3 regions of the Rhodococcus sp. NPDC059969 genome follow, and region 3 is predicted to be linked to each of the others. Evidence: riboswitches for the same ligand, from Rfam matches in the RefSeq annotation. Region 3 holds a riboswitch; each other region holds the start of a gene.
The links. Region 3 has a riboswitch for S-adenosylmethionine ahead of ACFWAD_RS25670 (putative leader peptide). Riboswitches for the same ligand answer to the same signal wherever they lie in the genome.
Positions count from the first base shown of each region.

Region 1: another riboswitch for S-adenosylmethionine. It lies ahead of ACFWAD_RS27170 (LLM class flavin-dependent oxidoreductase); the one in region 3 lies ahead of ACFWAD_RS25670 (putative leader peptide).
Region 2: another riboswitch for S-adenosylmethionine. It lies ahead of ACFWAD_RS15445 (bifunctional o-acetylhomoserine/o-acetylserine sulfhydrylase); the one in region 3 lies ahead of ACFWAD_RS25670 (putative leader peptide).

Region 1 is NZ_JBHWUF010000013.1:141,808-148,597, forward strand. It holds gene ACFWAD_RS27165 (NtaA/DmoA family FMN-dependent monooxygenase) at 1-501, opposite strand, end outside; gene ACFWAD_RS27170 (LLM class flavin-dependent oxidoreductase) at 522-1,868, opposite strand; SAM riboswitch class IV at 1,851-1,964, opposite strand; gene ACFWAD_RS27175 (phosphodiesterase) at 2,043-2,948, opposite strand; gene ACFWAD_RS27180 (dicarboxylate/amino acid:cation symporter) at 3,288-4,661, shown strand; gene ACFWAD_RS27185 (alpha/beta hydrolase) at 4,754-5,899, opposite strand; gene ACFWAD_RS27190 (SNF2-related protein) at 6,011-6,790, shown strand, end outside.
Region 2 is NZ_JBHWUF010000004.1:348,073-354,862, reverse strand. It holds gene ACFWAD_RS15455 (DEAD/DEAH box helicase) at 1-160, opposite strand, end outside; gene ACFWAD_RS15450 (homoserine O-acetyltransferase) at 279-1,415, opposite strand; gene ACFWAD_RS15445 (bifunctional o-acetylhomoserine/o-acetylserine sulfhydrylase) at 1,412-2,737, opposite strand; SAM riboswitch class IV at 2,881-3,021, opposite strand; gene ACFWAD_RS15440 (NADP-dependent isocitrate dehydrogenase) at 3,327-4,550, shown strand; gene ACFWAD_RS15435 (MFS transporter) at 4,681-5,889, shown strand; gene ACFWAD_RS15430 (exodeoxyribonuclease III) at 5,926-6,771, shown strand; gene ACFWAD_RS15425 (ribonuclease domain-containing protein) at 6,780-6,790, shown strand, end outside.
Region 3 is NZ_JBHWUF010000012.1:41,777-48,566, reverse strand. It holds gene ACFWAD_RS25690 (dipeptide ABC transporter ATP-binding protein) at 1-113, opposite strand, end outside; gene ACFWAD_RS25685 (ABC transporter permease) at 110-1,000, opposite strand; gene ACFWAD_RS25680 (ABC transporter permease) at 993-1,991, opposite strand; gene ACFWAD_RS25675 (ABC transporter substrate-binding protein) at 1,994-3,634, opposite strand; gene ACFWAD_RS25670 (putative leader peptide) at 3,783-3,872, opposite strand; SAM riboswitch class I at 3,881-3,975, opposite strand; gene ACFWAD_RS25665 (GNAT family N-acetyltransferase) at 3,993-4,583, opposite strand; gene ACFWAD_RS25660 (FAD-dependent oxidoreductase) at 4,592-5,701, opposite strand; gene ACFWAD_RS25655 (ABC transporter substrate-binding protein) at 5,712-6,683, opposite strand; gene ACFWAD_RS25650 (amino acid ABC transporter ATP-binding protein) at 6,718-6,790, opposite strand, start outside.

The DNA of each region.
Region 1 (6,790 bases), on a different contig from region 3:
ATCCCACAGTTGACGCACCAGCGCTACCGTCTCCTCCGCACGCTCGTATCGTTGCGCACGATCCAGGTATCCGCCGCGGCGAAAGTTCTGGCCGGTGAATGCGTCGAACGTGGTGACGACGTTCCAGGCGGCACGTCCTCCGGACAATTGATCGAGCGTCGCGAATTGTCTTGCCAGCTCGTAAGGCTCGTTGAACGTGGCGTTGATGGTGCCTGCCAAACCGAGGTGTTCGGTCACTGCTGCCAACGATGCAAGCACGGTGAAGGTGTCCGGCCTACCGATGATGTCCTGATCGAATATCTGTCCTGCACGTTCACGAAGAGCAAGACCTTCGGCGAGGAAGAAGAAGTCAAACTTCCCACGCTCGGCTGTTCGAGCGGTGTGCTCGAAGGATTCGAACTCGATCTGACTGCCCGCCTGCGGATCCCACCACGCAGTGTGATGGTTGACGCCGCCGAGGTAGGCACCCAGGATGACCTGCTTACGCTGCTGAGAACTCATGAAAGTGTATTCCTCGTCTGTCAGGCGGCCGGAGTGCCGGCGGCGTAGCGGTTGGGAATGTTGATGGGCAGACCAAGCAGTCCGCGAAGATTCGTCTGTGGGTATTCGGTGCGGAATACGCTGCGTCGCTGCAATTCCGGTACCAGCTCACCTGCGATCGCGTCGAGGTCGTCTACGACGACGCCCGGTCGCAACCGGAATCCGTCGATTCCCAACTGTTGCCACCGGAGCAGAAGATCTGCCAACTCGGCCGCGGTACCGGTGAAGGTCAGCGCGTCCGAACGGTATTCGGTACCAACCTGCGCGTCGAGTCGAGCGAGCCGTTGCTTTCCGGTTTCTTCCGGCGTATCGAAGAAGACGACGATGTCGGTGAAGACCCGAAGCGGTTCACCGGTGCGCTGCACGTGCTCTTCGGCTGCTCGCACCTCACCCAGGATTGCCGTGACCTGCTCGTCGTCGAATGGCGTCACGAACACCAGGTCAGCCGTGCGCGCTGCCAGTTCGTACGCCACGCGCTGATGCGCCAGTGCTGTGACGACGGGATGCCCCTGCGGCGGGCGCGGAGTCACCGACGGTCCACGGACCGACAAATACTTGCCCTCGAAGTCGATGTAGTGCAACTTGTCTCGGTCGATGAATCGGCGCTGCTCCACGTCGCGGATCTCGGCGTCGTCCTCCCAGCTGTCCCAGAGTCGCCGGATGACGTCAGCGGCCTCCGCAGCTTCGTCGAACAGGTCACGTACGAAGTCCGGGAGGACACCTGAAACGATCGACTGACGCTCGGCATCGGTGAGCGCTGGGATATCGCGTCGCCCGAACTGGGCCGCCTCGGACTCCGAAGCCGACACCTTCACCTGCCATCCGGCGCGACCGCGCGAGGTGTAGTCCAGCGTGGCAACGGCTTTGGACACGTGGAACGGCTCGGTGTGAATGGTGGTGATGGTCGGGATCAAACCGATGTTGCTCGTGACGGGTGCCAGTCGGGCCGCCACGAGATGTGCGTCGAGCCGCGCGCGTACCCGATCAACGGCGTCGTCGACGGGCGCGAGTGGGTCCGCCGGAACCGAGAGACTGTCCTCGATGGTGACGAAATCGAGCAGACCACGCTCGGCGGTCGTCACCACGTCAGTCCAGTACGACGCGCTGAACAGCTCACTCGGGCGCGAGTGTGGCTCGCGCCAGGCTGCAGGGTGCCAACCGGCACCGTCCAGCGCTACGGCGAGATGCAGCGGAGCAAGATGAGAAGAAGGGGTGGAGGTCATCGGCGCATACTCCTGTTCGAGAACTACTCGGGAGCGCACAGTGCCGACCGCAGAAACCGTCAGCACCCGACTGACGGTTCTCGTGGCGACTGCCGCTTGCGACACGCACCGCGCGTGTCGCCAGGTGTGATTCCGGGGCACCCCATCGGCATGAAGGGTTGCCGTCCAGCTAGCCGGTCCTTGTTGCTGGAGCTCTGCACCTACCTCGACGGTAGTGAGTACGCGACCGCCCGACAATCAACCCGAACCGTGCCGGCCCGCCGGAAACCGCCTGCCACCTCAGACGATCGAGCGCCTCGCCTTTTCGCTCTCGAGGATTCGAATGCCGGCGGCGCCGAGCCTCCGGACTCCCTCGGCCGCGTCGACGGGCTCACCGACCGTCACGTGAGCGCCGAGAGGAACGACCGAATGAACAATCGTCTCGTCGTAGACGTGCACCAGGTTGCACCCCTGAGCCCCGTCTCGACCACGCTGCCCACCGACTTCCACGTTCAGGTCCTGGGTGTAACACGTCGACGACGCCACGGACACGGGAATCCCGGCGAACGTCGCCGTCGTCGAATAGTGAAGGTGCCCGGCAAGAATCGCCCGAACATCACTGCCTCGCAGGACGTCTGCCAGCCGGGGCTGATCGCGCAACTCCACCAAGACTGCAAGATCCTGAATACACGGAACCGGGGGGTGATGCAGCGCCAGTATCGTTCCGTCGGGCGCGGGGACCGCCAACTCTGCTCGTAGCCAGTCCAATTGACGATCCGTGATCTCACCGTAGTGATGACCCGGAACCGACGAGTCCAGGGTGATCACCCGCAGTCCGTCGAGATCGTAGACGTTGTCGACGGGATGATCTGCTGCGTCCTCGCCCAACAGCAACGATCTGAAGGTGGGGCGGTCGTCGTGGTTACCCATAGCCCAGATGACCTGTGCATCGATCTCGGCCGCCACGGGTTCCACGATGGCTTTCAATTGCGCGTACGCGTCGGGGTGCCCCTCGTCGGTCAGGTCGCCGGTGAAGAGGAGTGCGTCGGGGCGTGCGCCCGAGGCCACTATCCCGCGGAGCACTTCCCGCAACCTCGTCGACGCATCCACGGCGTCGTACAACTCCCCCTGTGCTACCAGATGTGTGTCACTGAGGTGCACCAGAAAATGCTTCGGACGCGGGTACTCGGCATTCCGAACGCTCATCGGTCTCTCGCTTCCGCTTGCCGACGCGTAGGCGCCGGTGCGGCACCTACTGATCGTCGACACTAGTCAACCGACCAACAGTGACTGATCGGGGCACACCCGACGAACACGAAGCGAACTCCCGCGGCGACCCTCGGGATCGAGTAGTTGAAGCTGCGAGTAGTGTGTGGACAGTGTTGTTCCTGACCAGTCGGCGTTACGTCGACCTTCGCCTGCAGGCGAGCGCAATGTGTACGTGCTCGCTCTGACCTGACGCGTACCAGGAAACATTTCTTCGAATCTGCCCGGCCTCTGGTGCCGCGCTGCGTTTCGCTCCCTTGATTTTCGAAAGGCATAGTCATGCCCAGCTCCACCTCCACCGGCGTGCCGGAAAAGTCCACGTCCCGTTTTCCGTCCTGGGCGACGGCATTCGGACCGCAGATCGTCGCCGGCCTCGTACTCGGTGTCATCATCGGTCTCGTCGCCCGGGCAATGCCTGATGCGGCCGACGGCAACGTCAACTGGTTGGTCGGCACCGTGCAGACCATCGGTTCGAGTTACGTCAAGCTGCTCACCGTTGCGGTGATCCCGCTGGTGTTCACGGCCATCGTCAGTTCCATCGCCAACCTGCGACAGGTCGCCAATGCAGCTCGCCTGGCCGTGCAGACCTTGCTCTGGTTCGCCATCACCGCGTTCATCGCTGTGATCATCGGCATCATCGTCGGCCTGATCACCGATCCCGGTTCACGGACCGACGTCGCCGCCGAAGCCGCGAAGGAACCCAAGAGTTCCGGTTCGTGGTGGGCGTTCATCACCGGACTGGTTCCGAACAACTTCCTCGGGCTGGGCGCGAAGACTTCCGTTACCGAAGGTGTAGCGACCACGACGCTGAGCTTCAACGTCCTGCAGCTGCTCGTCATCGCCGGCGCAATCGGCATTGCTGCGCTCAAGATCGGACCGAAGGCTGCGCCGTTCCTCGAGTTCAACGCATCGCTTCTCGCGATCGTTCAGAAGGTCCTGTGGTGGATCATCCGCCTCGCCCCGATCGGCACCGCCGCGCTGATTGCCAACGCTGTCGCCACCTACGGCTGGGATGCGATCGGCTCGCTGGGCGTCTTCACCGCTGCCATCTACATCGGCCTGGCGATCGTGTTCTTCGTGGTCTACCCCATCCTGATTGCCGCACATGGCCTCTCGGTCCGGAGCTTCTTCTCCGGCGTCTGGCCCGCGACTCAGCTCGGCTTCGTCTCGCGCTCGTCGATCGGTACCCTGCCGCTGACCGAACGCGTCACCGAACGCAACCTCGGTGTTCCTCGTGAGTACGCCTCGTTCGCCGTTCCGCTCGGTGCCACCACGAAGATGGACGGTTGCGCTGCAATCTATCCCGCAATCGCGGCAATCTTCGTCGCCGGCTTCTACGACGTTCCGCTGACGTTCACCGACTACCTGCTGATCGTCGTCGTTTCGGTCATCGGCTCGGCAGCAACGGCCGGAACAACCGGTGCGACAGTCATGCTCACACTCACGCTCTCCACCCTGGGTCTTCCGCTGGCCGGCGTCGGCCTGCTCCTCGCCGTCGAACCGATCGTCGACATGGGCCGCACCGCAGTCAACGTCACCGGCCAGGCTCTGGTTCCGGTCATCGTCGCAAAGCGTGAGGGAATCCTCGACAAGGAGCGCTTCGACGCTCCCCGCAACGGTGATCCCTTCGCCGAGGAACTTGTCGACGCGTAACCCTCGATGACAACAGCAGCGTCCCCGCACCTGAGCAATACGGTGCGGGGACGCTGCTTTTCAACCGGAACTGCACAGACTGTCGTCGACCGTCAGACGCCAAGTGCCCGGGACAGAGTCGGCCACGCCTTCGGCAGTCGTTCACGCCAATACGCCCACGCGTGTGTGCCGTTCGGCTCGTAATCCACCTGCGCCGGAATCTTCAGCTCCTGCAACCGAGCGTCGAACATCTTGGTGCAGGCATGCGCAGCAACCTCGATGCCGCCGCCGATCACCAGACGCTCGAGCAGTTCAGGAGTCTGCAGCGTCTCGTCGGATCCGGGAAGACCGTTCGCCGTCGACACGTAGATTTCCTTGCCTCGCAACTTCTCCGCGTTGATCAAAGAATCGTGCGCCTCCCACTCCGGGCCTCCTGGCACACCCCAGATGTTGGCCGGATCTCCGCTTCGGGAAGAAATCGTGGCCTGAATGGCAGTTCGCCCAAGCGGATCCATCGTGGAGTAGCAGCCACTGAAAACCGCGACGCCCCGGTACATGTCCGGAAAGCGTTGGGCGAGCATCATGGCGCCCATCGCGCCCATGGAATTGCCGGCAATCGCGTTGATGCCGTTGGTCTCGAGTCGTGCGTCGATCAGCGGTGGCAGCTCTTCGGTGATGAAGGTTTCCCACTTGTGCAGTCCCAGCCGCGGATCCGGATTCTCCCAGTCCGAGTACAGGCTCGCGATTCCGCCATTGAGCATCACGACGTTGACGTTCTTGTCGGCGAAGAACGCCGGGGCGCCGCCGATCGTCATCCATCCGCTGCTTTTCTCTCCGGCGTCGACACCCTCGAGCATGTACAGCGCTGGGCGCGGAACCGAATTGTCAGCGGGTAGCAAAATCTCGACGCCGACCTCGCGTCGAAGTGCAGGCGACGCCACCGTCAGCCTGACCGCCTGTGGTGCGGTCACCTTCTCGCCGACGATGGCCGGGACGACGATGTCGTCGCGCAGGTCCGGTTTGGGGCCCGGATCCTCCTGAAGTGGTCCCGGGATCGTCGACCCCGAGCTCACGCTTCCCTCGACGCTGCCCAGACTTCCCGAGCTTCCCGAACTACCCGAGCTTCCCGAACTACCCGAGCTTCCGGAACTCGGCGCTGCCGTCGACAGTCCGCCCAATTGCAAAGAAAGTGCACAGACGGCCAAACACACCGCACCTGTGCGCGCAGATCGAATCCACGCACGCCGCTCAGTCCTCATGAAACTCCCAAACCAGTCAAAGATGTTTCCGTGAACATACCGTGCAGTTCGGACTTTCTTGGACAAACGACCACGACAAGATCTGTCGGACGCCGCCACTAGGCTGGCCCCGTGCAACCGGACTCAGTCAAGGCCCTCGACCTCGACCGAGTTCGCGCTGTCGTCGGCACGACAACCTACGACCGCGGACTTACCTACCTTCGGCAGAATGCAGTCGAATCCATCGCATGGAACGACACCGCTGACACCTTGACCGGCGCTGTATCGGGAACTGCGCGAGAGCCGTACACCTGCACGATTTCGGTAAGTCGCAGCGCGGCCGGTGCTGCCACATTCACGCGTGGCCTCTGCACGTGTCCCGTGCGGATGAACTGCAAACACGTGGCCGCGTTGGTACTCGCAGCGGTGGCCGAGGCGAACACGACGCCACGACAACTCGGATGGGACCGCGCGCTCGAGGAGTTGCTCCGACCAGACCCCGACGGCCGCACAACTCCCGGACTCGGCATTCAATTCATCGCGCGAACCAAAGGCGCATCGACACGGCTCCTCGTCAAACCAGTGCAACCAGGAGCGAGAGGGTGGATCTCCGGCGGACTCGCCTGGAACAAACTCGGAAGCACCTTTCAGTTCCCTGCCGACCACATCCGGGTTCTACGCGACATTCATCTCCTCCACAGCGCCGGCAACCATTACCGACATCAGAATGCCGCGGAAATCGATCTTGCCGGGTTTCCGAGCCCACAACTCTGGTCGCTTCTTGATGAGGCGATCAGCGTCGGCGTTTCACTCGTTCACTCGAAGGCCGGCCTCGGCAACATCTCCCTACTCGACGACGCCAACATCTGCCTCGACGTACACGGAGCGGAAGACAACAATCTCCGTCTCACG
Region 2 (6,790 bases), on a different contig from region 3:
ACTCGTCGACCGGGATCGCAAGCCTGCACACGCCCGGCGACCCGGTCGGCATCCCCAGTGCCGACAGTCGCGCTGCCGGGTCTGCGTCACCCCAGAACGCGAAGGACATGTGCTCGGGAATGTACGTAGCCTGCAGGCGCGTCGAGCATGGCTGATTCACGTTCGCCGATGCTAGCCGCGCCGGTTCACGTTCGCCAATGAAAATGTCGGGAAAACCCGCAGATCAGCTGTGGTTTTCCCGACATTGACGAATTCTGAAAATGTGGCTCTGTGCCGGATCAGCGAGCCGTGCGTGCGAACTCCATCGTTCGGCGAAGCAGTCCGGCGACGGCGTCCGCCTCCGTCAGGAATCCGTCGTGGCCGTCCTTGGACTTGAGAATCTCGAGGCCGCTGCACGTGGAAATTCCGTCGGCGATCTCCTCCTGCAAACGGAGGGGATACAGCCGATCCGAATCCACGCCGCCCACGACGACCGGTGCCGTGATCGATGCCAACGCCGCTGCAACGCCGCCGCGTCCTCGGCCGATGTCGTGCCGGTTCATGGCTTCGGTCAGGAGGACGTACGTACTCGGGTCGAAGCGGTCGACCAGCTTGTCCGCCTGGTGTTCCAGGTAACTCTGCACAGCGTATCGTCCACCGTTCCACGGGTTTTCGTCGTTCTGGGCGGAGTTCTCGAAGCGCGCATCCAGTTCGGACTCGGTGCGGTACGTCAGGTGCGCGATGCGGCGAGCGATGCCGAGTCCGGCGCGAGGTGCCCGGCCCGATCCGTGATAGTCACCGCCTTGCCACTCGGGATCGGAGACGATGGCAGCGATCTGCGTCGTCTGGGTGCCGATCTGATCTGCAGTCGCCCGTGAACCGGTTGCGAGAACCAACGCGGAGCGAATGCTGTCCGGGTAGGTAACTGCCCATTCGAGGGTGCGCATGCCGCCCATGGATCCGCCGACCACAGAGGCCAACTGGTCGATCCCGAGGAGATCGACGAGCTTCTTCTCCGCCGCGATCTGATCCCGGATGGATATCTCCGGGAACCTGCTGCCCCACGGCTTGCCGTCGTCGGCCAGTGAACTGGGACCGGTCGTGCCGCGACAGCCACCGAGGACATTTGTTGCGATGACGCACCATTCGCCGGTGTCGATCGGTTCGCCGGGGCCGACCATCCCGTTCCACCAGCCGGGGGAGGGCTGATTTGCGGAGATCGGACCGGTGACGTGTGAGTCTCCGGTCAGTGCGTGCTCGACGAGTACGACGTTGTCGCGGTTCGGGGACAGCTCACCCCACCGCTGAACGGCGAGCGAAACCGAGGGGAGTACCGCGCCGCTCTCGAGTTCCAGGGCGCCGATGTCGACGAACCCCACCTGGCCGTCGGCCGGGGGCAGGAGGTCGATCCTGGGCTCCAATTCGTTCACGGTCACGAGTTTGCCACCGCAGCCAGGCCGACGGTGAGATCAGCGAGGATGTCGTCGATTCCTTCGATGCCGACCGCGAGGCGGACGAGCCCGGGCGTGACACCCGAAGCGAGCTGCTCTTCGGGGGTGAGCTGCGAGTGCGTCGTCGAGGCGGGGTGGATCACGAGTGAGCGAACGTCACCGATGTTGGCGACGTGGCTGTGCAGCGTCAGGGCGTTGACGAACTTCTTGCCCGCATCGATCCCGCCGGGCAGCTCGAAGGTGACGATGGCGCCGGTCCCCTTGGGCGTCAGCTGCTTTCCACGTTCGAACCACGGTGAGGAGGGGAGTCCCGCGTAGGAGACGGAGGCCACCTCGCCGTGGCCGTCGAGGAACTCGGCGACCTTCTGTGCGTTGGATACGTGGCGCTCGATGCGCAGGCTCAAGGTCTCGATGCCCTGCGCGATGAGGAACGCGTTGAACGGTGCCACGGCGGAGCCGAGATCGCGCAGCAGTTGGACGCGCGCCTTGAGTGCAAACGCCGGGGCACCCAGGTCCGCGAAGGTGACGCCGTGGTAGCTGGGATCCGGGGTGGTGAAGTTGGTGTGGCGACCCTGCGTCCAGTCGAAGGTGCCACCGTCGACGATGACGCCGGCGATCGCGGTGCCGTGTCCACCAAGGTATTTGGTGGCGGAGTGAACGACGATGTCGGCGCCGTGCTCGAGTGGGCGGAGCAGGTACGGCGTCGCCACGGTGTTGTCCACGATCAACGGAAGACCGTTCTCGTGGGCCAGCGACGAGATGCCAGGTAGATCGAGGATGTGGTTCTTGGGATTGGCGATCGTTTCGCCGTAGAACGCCTTCGTGTTCGGGCGAACGGCTTCGCGCCACTGCTCGAGATCGTCGGGATCCTCGACGAACGTGACTTCGATGCCCAGCTTACGAAGTGTGTAATGCAGGAGGTTGTACGTGCCGCCGTACAGGTACGGGCTCGAGACGATGTGATCGCCGGCCTCGGCGATGTTGAGGATCGCGATGGTCTCGGCAGCCTGACCCGAGGACAGGAGGAGTGCGGCGACTCCGCCTTCGAGGGCGGCGATCCGCTGTTCGACGGCGTCCTGCGTCGGATTCATGATTCGCGTGTAGATGTTGCCCGGCTCGGCCAGCCCGAACAGTGCGGCAGCGTGATCGGTGCTGTCGAAGACATAGCTGGTGGTCTGGTAGATCGGCAGAGCGCGCGCATTGGTGGCGGTGTCCGCTGTCTGCCCGGCGTGCACCTGCTTGGTCTCGAACGACCAGTTCGCGGTCGGATCCGAAGCTGCTGCGGCGTCGGCTGTGTTGTCGGTCATGATTTGTTCACTCCAGTGGTCTGACGGATAGATGTCGGACGGGGGCGAATGATCGCCGCCCCGTGCTGGGGTCTATCTACAAGTGCGACACATACTGAAATACCTCCGTGGGGCTCGGCCCGGTCTGGGGTCCGTCCCTGTCGGACCCGCGCTTGTCACCCGAATTGCGGTGGAACTGCGCGAGCAGATCCACGTCGGGAAACCTGGTCATCACCCGGGGCACCCCACCGCGGTTGGAGGGTTGCCGTCCAGCGAGCCGGGGCTTGACGCTGGCACTCATGACCAAGTCGGATTCTACCGGGAAGTGAGCGCAGTCCTGACACGGGGCGAAATGTGAGCCGCAACCGCACGCGCGGCAGAGCGACGTAGCCCACTAGCAGGCAAAAGTTACTCGTGAGTAGAGACCGGTGAGTGGACCTGCCGGTTGCGGCCTCACGGGTTAGCAGTACGCTTGTCTTGTTTGGGACTCATCTCCCGAGATCAGTCCACACCGTCTAGGTTTGATAATCGAACCGTTCGCGGACCCACTCACAAAGTGTGACCGCAACCGTGTAACCAGGGAAACTTCCTAGGAGGACGCGAAGCACCCATGTCCAAAATCAAGGTTGAGGGCACCGTCGTCGAACTCGACGGCGATGAGATGACGCGCATTATCTGGCAGTTCATCAAAGACAAGTTGATCCATCCGTATCTCGATGTGAACCTCGAGTACTACGACCTCGGTATCGAGTACCGCGACGAGACCGACGACCAGGTCACCATCGACGCAGCGCACGCGATCCAGAAGCACGGCGTCGGCGTCAAATGCGCCACGATCACGCCGGACGAGGCACGTGTCGAGGAATTCGGTCTCAAGAAGATGTGGCGTTCCCCGAACGGAACGATCCGCAACATTCTCGGCGGCACGATCTTCCGCGCACCGATCATCATCTCCAACGTTCCGCGACTCGTTCCGGGCTGGACCAAGCCGATCATCATCGGCCGTCACGCATTCGGCGACCAGTACCGCGCCACAGACTTCAAGGTCCCCGGCCCCGGCAAGGTGATGATCACCTACACGCCCGAGGACGGCAGCGCACCGATCGAGCACGAACTGGTCAACTTCCCCGAGAACGGCGGCATCGTTCAGGGGCAGTACAACTTCAACGATTCCATCCGTGACTTCGCTCGCGCGTCGCTCACCTATGGTCTGCAGCAGAACTACCCGGTGTACCTGTCCACCAAGAACACCATTCTCAAGGCGTACGACGGTGCCTTCAAGGACATCTTCCAGCACATCTACGAGACCGAGTTCAAGGCTGAGTTCGATGCCGCAGGTCTGACCTACGAGCACCGCCTCATCGACGACATGGTCGCTTCCGCACTCAAGTGGGAGGGCGGCTACGTCTGGGCATGCAAGAACTACGACGGTGACGTCCAGTCCGACACCGTGGCCCAGGGCTTCGGCTCGCTCGGCCTCATGACGTCGGTTCTGCTCACGCCGGACGGACGGACCTGTGAGGCAGAGGCTGCTCACGGCACCGTGACGCGTCACTACCGTCAGCACCAGCAGGGCAAGCCCACCTCGACCAACCCGATCGCGTCCATCTTCGCGTGGACCCGTGGGCTCGAGCACCGTGGCAAGCTCGACAGCACCCCTGAGGTCATCGGCTTCGCGCAGGCGCTCGAAGACGTTGTCATCAAGACCGTCGAAAGCGGCCAGATGACCAAGGACCTCTCGATGCTGGTCGGCGGCGATCAGGGCTACCTGACCACCGAGGAGTTCCTCGGCGCACTCGACGTGAACCTGCAGAAGGCCATGGCCGCGAAGTAGATTCACCGCTTCACCTTTCGAATGGGACGTCCGGGAAACCGGGCGTCCCATTTGTGTTCGCGGTCTCACGTGAGTGAACTCACCCGCTCTCACTTGGAAGTTCAACCAGGTGTGAGATCACAATTGATCAGTGACTTCGTCTACCCTCTCCCGTTCTGACGCCTCGACACCCGGGGTTCGTTCCACCAGAGGTCCGGCGATGCTCGCTCTCGCCCTCGGCGGTTTCGGTATCGGCACCACCGAGTTCGTCGCCATGGGATTGCTCCCGGAAATGGCATCCGGGCTCGGCGTCTCGGAACCCATCGCAGGTCACGTGATCTCCGCGTACGCGCTCGGGGTTGTCGTCGGCGCTCCGCTGATCGCTGCTCTCACCGCACGGGTACCGCGCCGCACACTGTTGATCGCGCTCATGGTCGCCTTCACCGTCGGCAATGCCGCCTCGGTTTTCGCTCCCTCGTACACGACGCTGATGATGGCTCGCTTCGTCGCCGGATTGCCGCACGGCGCGTACTTCGGAGTCGCCGCGTTGGTCGCAGCTCACCTGGCCGAACCGGGAAAACGCGCCAAGGCCGTGGCGATGGTCATGATGGGTCTTTCCGTGGCCAACGTGATCGGGGTACCGGTCGCCGCCTGGATCGGTCAGGCACTCGGCTGGCGCAGCGCCTTCGCTTTGGTCGCCGTGATCGGGGTGGCAACCGTTGCTTCGCTGTTCGTCTGGATTCCGCGTTTGGACGGCATGCCGGTGACGAATCCGATCACCGAACTCGGAGCGCTGGGCCGCGTCCAGGTGTGGATGACGCTGATCGTGGGCATGGTCGGGTTCGGCGGCATGTTTGCCGTCTACACCTACATCAGTACGACGCTCACCGACGTGTCCGGGCTCGGCGCTTCGTTCATTCCCCTGGCACTCATGCTCTACGGACTGGGCATGGTGGCCGGTAACTTCGTCGGCGGATACCTCGCGGATCGTGCCCTGATGAAGGGCCTGTTCTTGTCGATGGGATCCCTCGTGGTGATCCTCGCGGTCTTCGTGATCGCTGTGCGCAATCCCTACACGGCACTGATCTTCGTCTTCCTCATCGGCCTCGCGGGGTCCTCGATGGTTCCAGGTCTGCAGACACGGCTGATGGACGTCGCCGAGGACGCTCAGACCCTGGCTGCGTCTCTCAATCACGCCGCGCTGAACATCGCCAACGCCTTCGGAGCGTGGATCGGCGGCGTCGTGATCGCGGCCGGTTACGGGTACACGGCGCCGGCGGCAGTGGGGTCTTTGCTGGCGGTCGCGGGTCTTGCCGTGCTGGCGATTGCAGTGATTCTGCAGCGTAGGGCCGTGCGCTGACCTGGGCGCCGATCCGCGTCGGTGGAATCGGCTACGGTGCTTGCCGTGCCACAAACTGCTGACTCCCACATTCTTGCTCCCCACACCATCACGTCCGTGAACGTCAACGGCGTTCGAGCAGCGGCCCGCAAGGGCATGCTCGATTGGCTGGAGAAGACGTCGGCGTATTTCATCTGCCTTCAGGAAACGCGTGCGTCGGACGATCAGCTTCGTGAGACCCTCGAGCCAGCGCTCGGCAACGGATGGTTCCTGGTCTCGGCCGAGCCGTCCGCGAAGGGACGCAACGGAGTCGCGGTGCTCTCACGCACCGAACCCGACGCGGTGCGGATCGGTCACGGAGACGACGAATTTCTCGAAGCCGGTCGATACATCGAAGCCGACTTCGCGGATCTGACCGTCGCGAGCCTGTACCTGCCGTCCGGTGAGGCGCTCACACCGAAGCAGGAGGAGAAGGAACGGTTCATGGCGTCCTTCGCAGTTCACCTCGCCTCCACCGCCGGAGCGGCCGAGTCGGCCGATCGCCACGTGGTGGTCAGCGGCGATTGGAACATCGCACACACCGAACTCGACCTCAAGAACTGGAAGACCAACAAGAAGTCTTCGGGATTCCTCCCGGAGGAGCGCGCGTGGATGGACCTTCTGTTCGCCGACGATTCCGCGTGGGTGGACGTCTTCCGCACCCTTCACCCTGGTGTCGATGGTCCTTACTCGTGGTGGTCGTACCGCGGCAAGGCATTCGACAACGACTCGGGGTGGCGTATCGATTACCAGGTTGCCACCCGCGGCTACGCCGAGCGGGCCAAGGTTGCCCTCGTGGAACGCGCTGAGTCCTACGACCTCCGTTGGTCGGACCACGCACCTGTCACCGTCTCGTACCGGTAGGAACGCGCATGCCTGAAGG
Region 3 (6,790 bases):
GCAACCACTTCGCCGCGGCCGACGGTGAAACTCACACCGGATACCGCGGGCTCGTTGCCGTAGGAGATCTGCAGGTCGGTGACGGAAAGCAACTGTTCCTCGGTCGTGCTCATCGCCGGTTGCTCCTTTCGATCTCGTGGCCGATACGGTGCGCCGAGATGACCACGGCGACAATCGCGAGACCGGGAAGTGTTGTCATCCACCAGGCATTGGCGAGGAAGTTGCGCCCCTCGGACACCAGCGATCCCCATTCCGGGGTAGGCGGAACCGCGCCGAATCCCAAGAAGCTCAGTGCCGACACTGCAAGAACTGCCTGCCCGAACTCGACTGCGGACAGCGCGACCACGGGCGCGTACGAGTTGGGCAGCACGTGCCGACGCAGGACACCGAGCCACTGCACGCCCGAACTGAACGCGGCCTCGACGTACTGAGCGCCGCGCACCCGCATCACTTCGGCACGCATCACTCGCGCAAAATTGGCGACCATACTGACGCCGACAGCGATGGCGACGTTGATGGTGCCGAAGCCGAGCGCGGTCACCAATGCCAACGAGAGCAGTAGCGCCGGAATGGACAGCAGGACATCGACGATGCGCATCAGAACTGCGTCGACGACTCCGCCGACAAATCCCGCAAGCAAACCGATGATCGATCCTGCCACCAACGCGATTCCCACCGCTACCAAAGTCGCGGTCAGGGACAGCGCGGCGCCGTGTACGAAGCGTGTGTACAGATCACGCCCGAGGTTGTCGGTTCCGAACCAGTGAGCCAAGCTCGGTCCCTGCAGTTTGTCCGCCGGGACGCCGGACAACGGATCACCGCTGGCGAAAAACCCAGGCGCGACGGCAAAGCCGATGGCAAGCAGCACGATCAGCACCGGAATGACCAGACCGGGCTTACGGATCAAACCGATGGCAGTCGACCTTCGGCGCGAAACGACTGGTGCCTTGGCCTCGACGCGTGGATCGAGCAGTAAGGGTTCGATCAATGTGTCAGACATGGGCCGGCTCCAGATCGGTCGAGCTTTCGGTATTCGAGTTTTCGGCATGTGTCTTCTTCGCCTGAATGATTCGTGGATCGATCAGGGGGTAGAAGAGGTCGACCGCGAGGTTGACGAGCACGAAGACCAGGGAGGCGAACACAACGACGCCCTGCACCACCGGGATGTCCTGCGCCATCACCGACGTCTGGGTCAGACGGCCGACGCCCGCGCGGGAGAACACCGTTTCCACGACCACCGAACCAGCAAGCAAAGTTCCGACCAGCACTCCGGCAATGGTGAATGCCGGAATGCTCGCCAGTCGCAACGCGTGACGGGTCTGCACGCGCCAACGGCTGGCGCCCTTGGCATAGGCGGTCTCCACGTGCGGCGAACGCAGCGTCGACTGCAGGCTGGTCGTGAGGACCTGCGCGATCACCGCGCCGGTCGGGATCGCCAGCGTGAACGCCGGGAGAACTACCGTTGCGAATCCCTTGTCCCCGAATGCGGGGAAGATGTGCAGACGGAACGAGAAGAGTTGCAGGAGGATCAGACCCACCCAGAAGGTGGGCACAGCCACTCCCAGAGGCGGCAGCGAGAACAACAGGTTCGCCAGCCACCGCTTGCGGGTGTAGGTAGCGAAGAACGCGATCGCCACTCCGAACAGCACGGCGAGAACCAAAGCCGTGGTTGCCAGCACCAGGGTGCTCGGCAATGCCGAGAAGATGGCATCCGTTACCGACTGACCGGTGGAGATCGACGTACCGAAATCGCCGCGAAGAGCATTGGTCAGCGACGTCCAGTACTGCACCCACACCGACTGGTCCAAGCCGTATCGTGCCCGAAGCTGATCGAGCGCAGCCTGATCCACTGCAACACCCTGCCCGGACGAGTCCGCAGCCATGCTGACCGGATCGCTCGGCAGGAGGAACAGAATCACGAACGAGATAGTGAAGGCGGCCCACAGGACAACCGCGGCCTGGCCCAGTCGGGTGAGTACGTATCGAGTCATGATTACTTACCCGACAACCATGCGTCGTAGAACTGCAGGCGTGACGAGGCTTCGAAGTTCAGATCCTGAACACTCGATCCGGCGCCGATGGCCTGCGAGAGCTCGATCGTGGGGATGGAGAGCCCACGGTCGAGGATCAATTCCTGAGCGGTGGAGACCAGTTCGCCGCGCTGACCGTTGTCCGTGGCTGCGAGCTGGTCGGTGAGAACCTTGTCGAGCTCCGGATCTGCGCCGCGACGATTGAGGTTGCGGCCCTCGGTGCTGAACGACGCCCGCAGGATGTCGGCGTCGGCCCGAGTGCTGTTGTAGTACAGCGAATCGTAGTCACCCGACACCCCCTTCTCGGTCCATTCACCGTTCGAGACCAGATTGAGCTGCAGGTCGACGCCGACCTTCTTTAGCTGCTGCTGCACGAGCTCGAGAATGGCCTGATTACCCGAGAACACCGGGCTGAACGTGACGCTGAACGTGAGCTTCTGCCCGTCCTTCTCGCGGATACCGTCGCTTCCGGTCTTCCAACCGGCTGCGTCGAGAAGCTTCGCCGACTTGTCCGCGTCGTAGGTAACGACACTGGATTCGTCGCTGTAGAGCGGAGTGGTGTGAGCCAACGGGCTCGTTGCCGGGAAGAACGACGGATCAAGAACGGTGTCGACGAGTTCTTGGCGGTTGATCGCCGGAATGATGGCCTGGCGGACGGCCTGATCAGCGAGTACTCCACGACTGACGTTGGGCTGGAAGAAGAAGCTCACGCCCGGGTTGGGCCGGGTGAGGATGCGTCCACCGGCGCCCTCGATCTGCGGTGCGTCCTGTGGAAGCGCGTCGCTGACCGCATCGAGCTGGCCGGAAGCCACACTGCCCGCGCGCACACCGGATTCGGGGACCACGGTGAAATCGACGCCGTCGAGGTAGGCCTCGCCCTGATGCGCGACTGCGTCCGACGCCCAGTTGTATCCCGCGCGCTTGGCGATCTTGACGCTCTTGTCCTGCTGCCAGTCGGTGTACACGAATGGACCGGAAGCGATCACCGCTGCACCGGGGCAGCGCTGCTCGGATGCCAGTGCGGTGGTGGAATCGGCGAGGATTCCGAGCTGCGGCGTCGAAGTTGCTTGCAGGAACTGAACATTGGGCCCGGAGAAATTGATCTTCGCCGTGTGGGCGTCGACGACGTCAGTACCCGTGTACGAGGACAGGTAGCTCTTCGCCAACGACGCGTTCGGCCCGAGGTTCTTGACCGAGTCGAAGGTCTTCTTGACCGAATCCGCCGTCACCGGTGTGCCGTCACTGAAAGTGACATCATCGCGAAGGACGAACGTGAAGCTCGCGGCATCGGGGCTGATCTCCCAACTCTTGGCGAGCCACGGGGTGATCTCGCCGGAGTCGGGATTTTGATCGGTCAGCGAATCCACCACGGTGCGAGTGACATACACGGTCTGGTTGCTGCCGGCCTGGGCCGGATCGGCGCACGTCGGCGCCTGCGAGAGGCCGTAACGAAGGGTTCCGCCGGACTGCGCGGGACCCGCGTCGGCACCGCTGCCGCTTCCGTCGCTGCTGCAGCCGGCGAGGACGGTTCCGAGAACCGAGACAGCACCGATACCGGCAATGACGGTCGCGCGTTTGCGGGCACCGAATGAGGGCGAAGACACCAAGAACTCCTAAAGAGGCATGCCGAAGAGCGCACCCGTCGCCGTGAAGCAAGAAGCTCCGAGAAGGCGATCGAGCGCGAATCACTTGTGCAGAGAAGAGAAAACAGACTTGTCGACGACTCGCCTGAGCGTGAAGGACTGACCGAGGTCAGTTGGTACAGAAAGATCCCGCGGTGCGGCACAGGTCTACGTGACGACGCGACCAGGCGGTATCGAAACCGCCTTCGACTGCCTTCATTTCGTGTTCCTCCATCGGTCCTGGCGGTAGCACCCGCACCCGATCACTCGGGGGGTTGCTGCGACTTCAATGAGCCAGGTCTCTCGGTCGCTCTGGATGGTCGTTCGCAAGTGTACGAGGTTAAACCCGGGTGTTGTCAACCCGGTCGGTAGGAATTGCTGCTCGGGTCACATTTTCGAGCACCCGAAGTTGTTTCTCGAACGGGTGGACGCCCACTTCTTCGGGCGAGAGTGAAGCGTCGTAGAGCGGTGCGTATCCACTGGACAGGTACAGCGCGACAGCCTCCGGTTGCCGAGGGCCCGTCGTCAGGAACACCCGGTTGTATCCGCGAAGCTCGATCTCTCGTTCCAACTCGCGAACGACGACCTTGCCGAGACCACGCTTCCGATAGTCGACCGATGTCCAGATTCTCTTCAATTCCGCAGTGGTGGAATCGAATTGGCGAAATGCACCACCGGCAATCGGCACATCCTCGTGGGTGAGCACCAGCAGCGCCCCCTGCGGGTACGCAAATTCTTCTGCCGGGTACGTGGTGAGATCCGCGAGCATCGCTTCGCGAGTTCCGCCGTATCGCGAGCTGTATTCGAGCGCCAACTCCGCGATCAGTGGAGCCGCCAAGGGATCGTCCTGCGATACCGAGTAGACCTCTACCGCGCCGATGCCCTCGACCTGCCGGGTCCCGAGCTCCAGTGCCACAACACTTTCCTCCATGAATCTGGTCAACGCTCCCCTAGCCGAAAAACTTCCGGAGCGAGAGCGGTTCCCTCGACGAGGTTCGATACAAGGTCACCCAGGGCCGGACCGAATTTGAATCCATGACCCGAGAATCCCGCCGCGACCGTGACGGCGCCGACTCGGTCGATGACGAAGTTACTGTCCGGCGTGCTCGTGTACAGGCACGTGATCGACTCGACGTGGGTGGAATCAACGCCGGGCAACCACGACTCGGCGTACTCGACCAATCGTTGCTCTCCGTCGACATCAGGGGTGTAGTCGCGGGTCTGTGGAGTCACGACCGGCCCGGTCGCGTGTTCGCCGATCTTGATGCCGTCCTCGGAACCGAGTCCGTAGATCCCCGCGGTCTCCAGCTGCGCACCCGTGTGGTGAACGAAACTCGGCCACTCGACTCCCGGGTCCAGCGGTGCAAAGTGGGCCGGTTGTTCCTGCGTCGTGCGCAGCGCCGGGAGCACGATCTCGGAACCGAGTCCGCTGTCTGCGATCAGGTCCGCAGTCCACGCACCGGCCGCGATCACGACCTGACGAGCCGCGAGCGTTCCGCCGTCCGTCACCACGTCCACGCCGTACGACGCTCGCGCGAGTGCCAGTACCCGAACGTCGTGACGGACCTCGGCACCGGCGAACACCGCTCCCGCTTTCAGCGCGGTCACGGCGCGGTCCGCGTGCAACCGGCCTGCATCGGGGTGATGGAGCACGGTGGTGTCGAATCGCAACCCCGGCCAGCGGGCGGACGCCTCGGCAGGAGTGAGGATCTCACCCTTGATGCCGGCCTCGACCAATATCTGCGCCTTGGACTGCACTGCCTGCGGCAGACCGTGATCGACGGCACCGGTCAGTTCCAGGAACCCGATGTCCGTGGTGGACTCCAACTCCCGCCACAGTGGCAGCGCGTCGGCCGCCAATCCTGTGTACAGGTGATTGTCGTAGGCCTGACGGTAGATGCGCGAAGTACCGTGCGATGCACCGTGCTTGTGCCCCGGCCCGAACTGTTCCAGCTGTACGACGCTGTGTCCGCGCGCCGCGAGCCGCCATGCGGCGGAGGACCCGACGAGTCCTCCGCCGATGACGATCACATCGAGAATCTCACTCATGGACGAGAGCTCACTTGGTCTTGGGAAGGCCGGGCGGGTTGATCAGAGACTTGTCGACGGCTTCGCTGGTGATGTTCCAACGCTCGAGGATCTGCTTGTACGTACCGTTCTCGATCGTGTGGTTGATCGCGTCGTTGACGGCCTTGATCAACCCGTTGTCCTTCTTCACCAGCACCGCGATCTGTCCTTGCAAAGTGTCGCCGGCACCGGAGAACTCACCGACAACCTCGGTTTCACCCGACTGCTTGGCGTGGAACTGCGACGACGGGTTCGGGCCGAAGTAGGCGTCGATTCGGCCGGACTGCAAGGGGAGGTAGTAGTCGGTGGTGTTCTGGTAGTAGGAGATGTCGGTGGGCGCCAGGCCGGCCGCGACGTTCTGCTCACTCCACTTGACCAGCAGTGCTTCCTGATTGGTACCAGAGGAGACGGCGATCTTCTTGCCGGCGACGTCCTTGGGTTCCTTGATGGAGATCCCGGCGCCCTTCTTCGCTTCGAAGGCGAGGGTGTCGAGTCGGTAAGTGGCGAAGTCGTACTTCTCCTTACGCTCCTCTGTGACAGTCACATTGGAGAGGAAGGCGTCGGCCTCGCCGGAGTCGATGCGGACGAAGTTCTGTGCCCAGTCCGCTGTCTGCAGGTCGACCTTCAAACCGAGAACGTCACCGATCAGGTAGGCGAAGTCTGTCTCGGAGCCGATGAGGGTGGTGTCGTCGTCGGCGTAGAAGCGAAGCGGCGGAGCGGAACCGGCACTACCGGTGACTCGCAGCGTGCCGCGATCACGAATGTCCTGAGGAACCTCGGCGGCGATGGCATCCACCTTGTCGGTGGTGATGCGATTCTGGTCGGCGGTGAGGTTGTAACCCGCGGCCGCGGTGACCTGGGCGCCGTCGGACTCGGCGTCAGCGCTGCTGCACGCAGCGCTGAGCAGTCCGACGGTGGCAAGAGCCGAGATCAGAAAAGTCGCGCGACGGGATGGGGAGAACATCAATTTTTCCTTCCGGGAATGAGTCTGGGTCGCGTCAGAGGACGAGGGAGAGAAACGCTTTGGTCCGTTCGTGAACCGGATTGTCGATCACCTGCGACGGCGGGCCC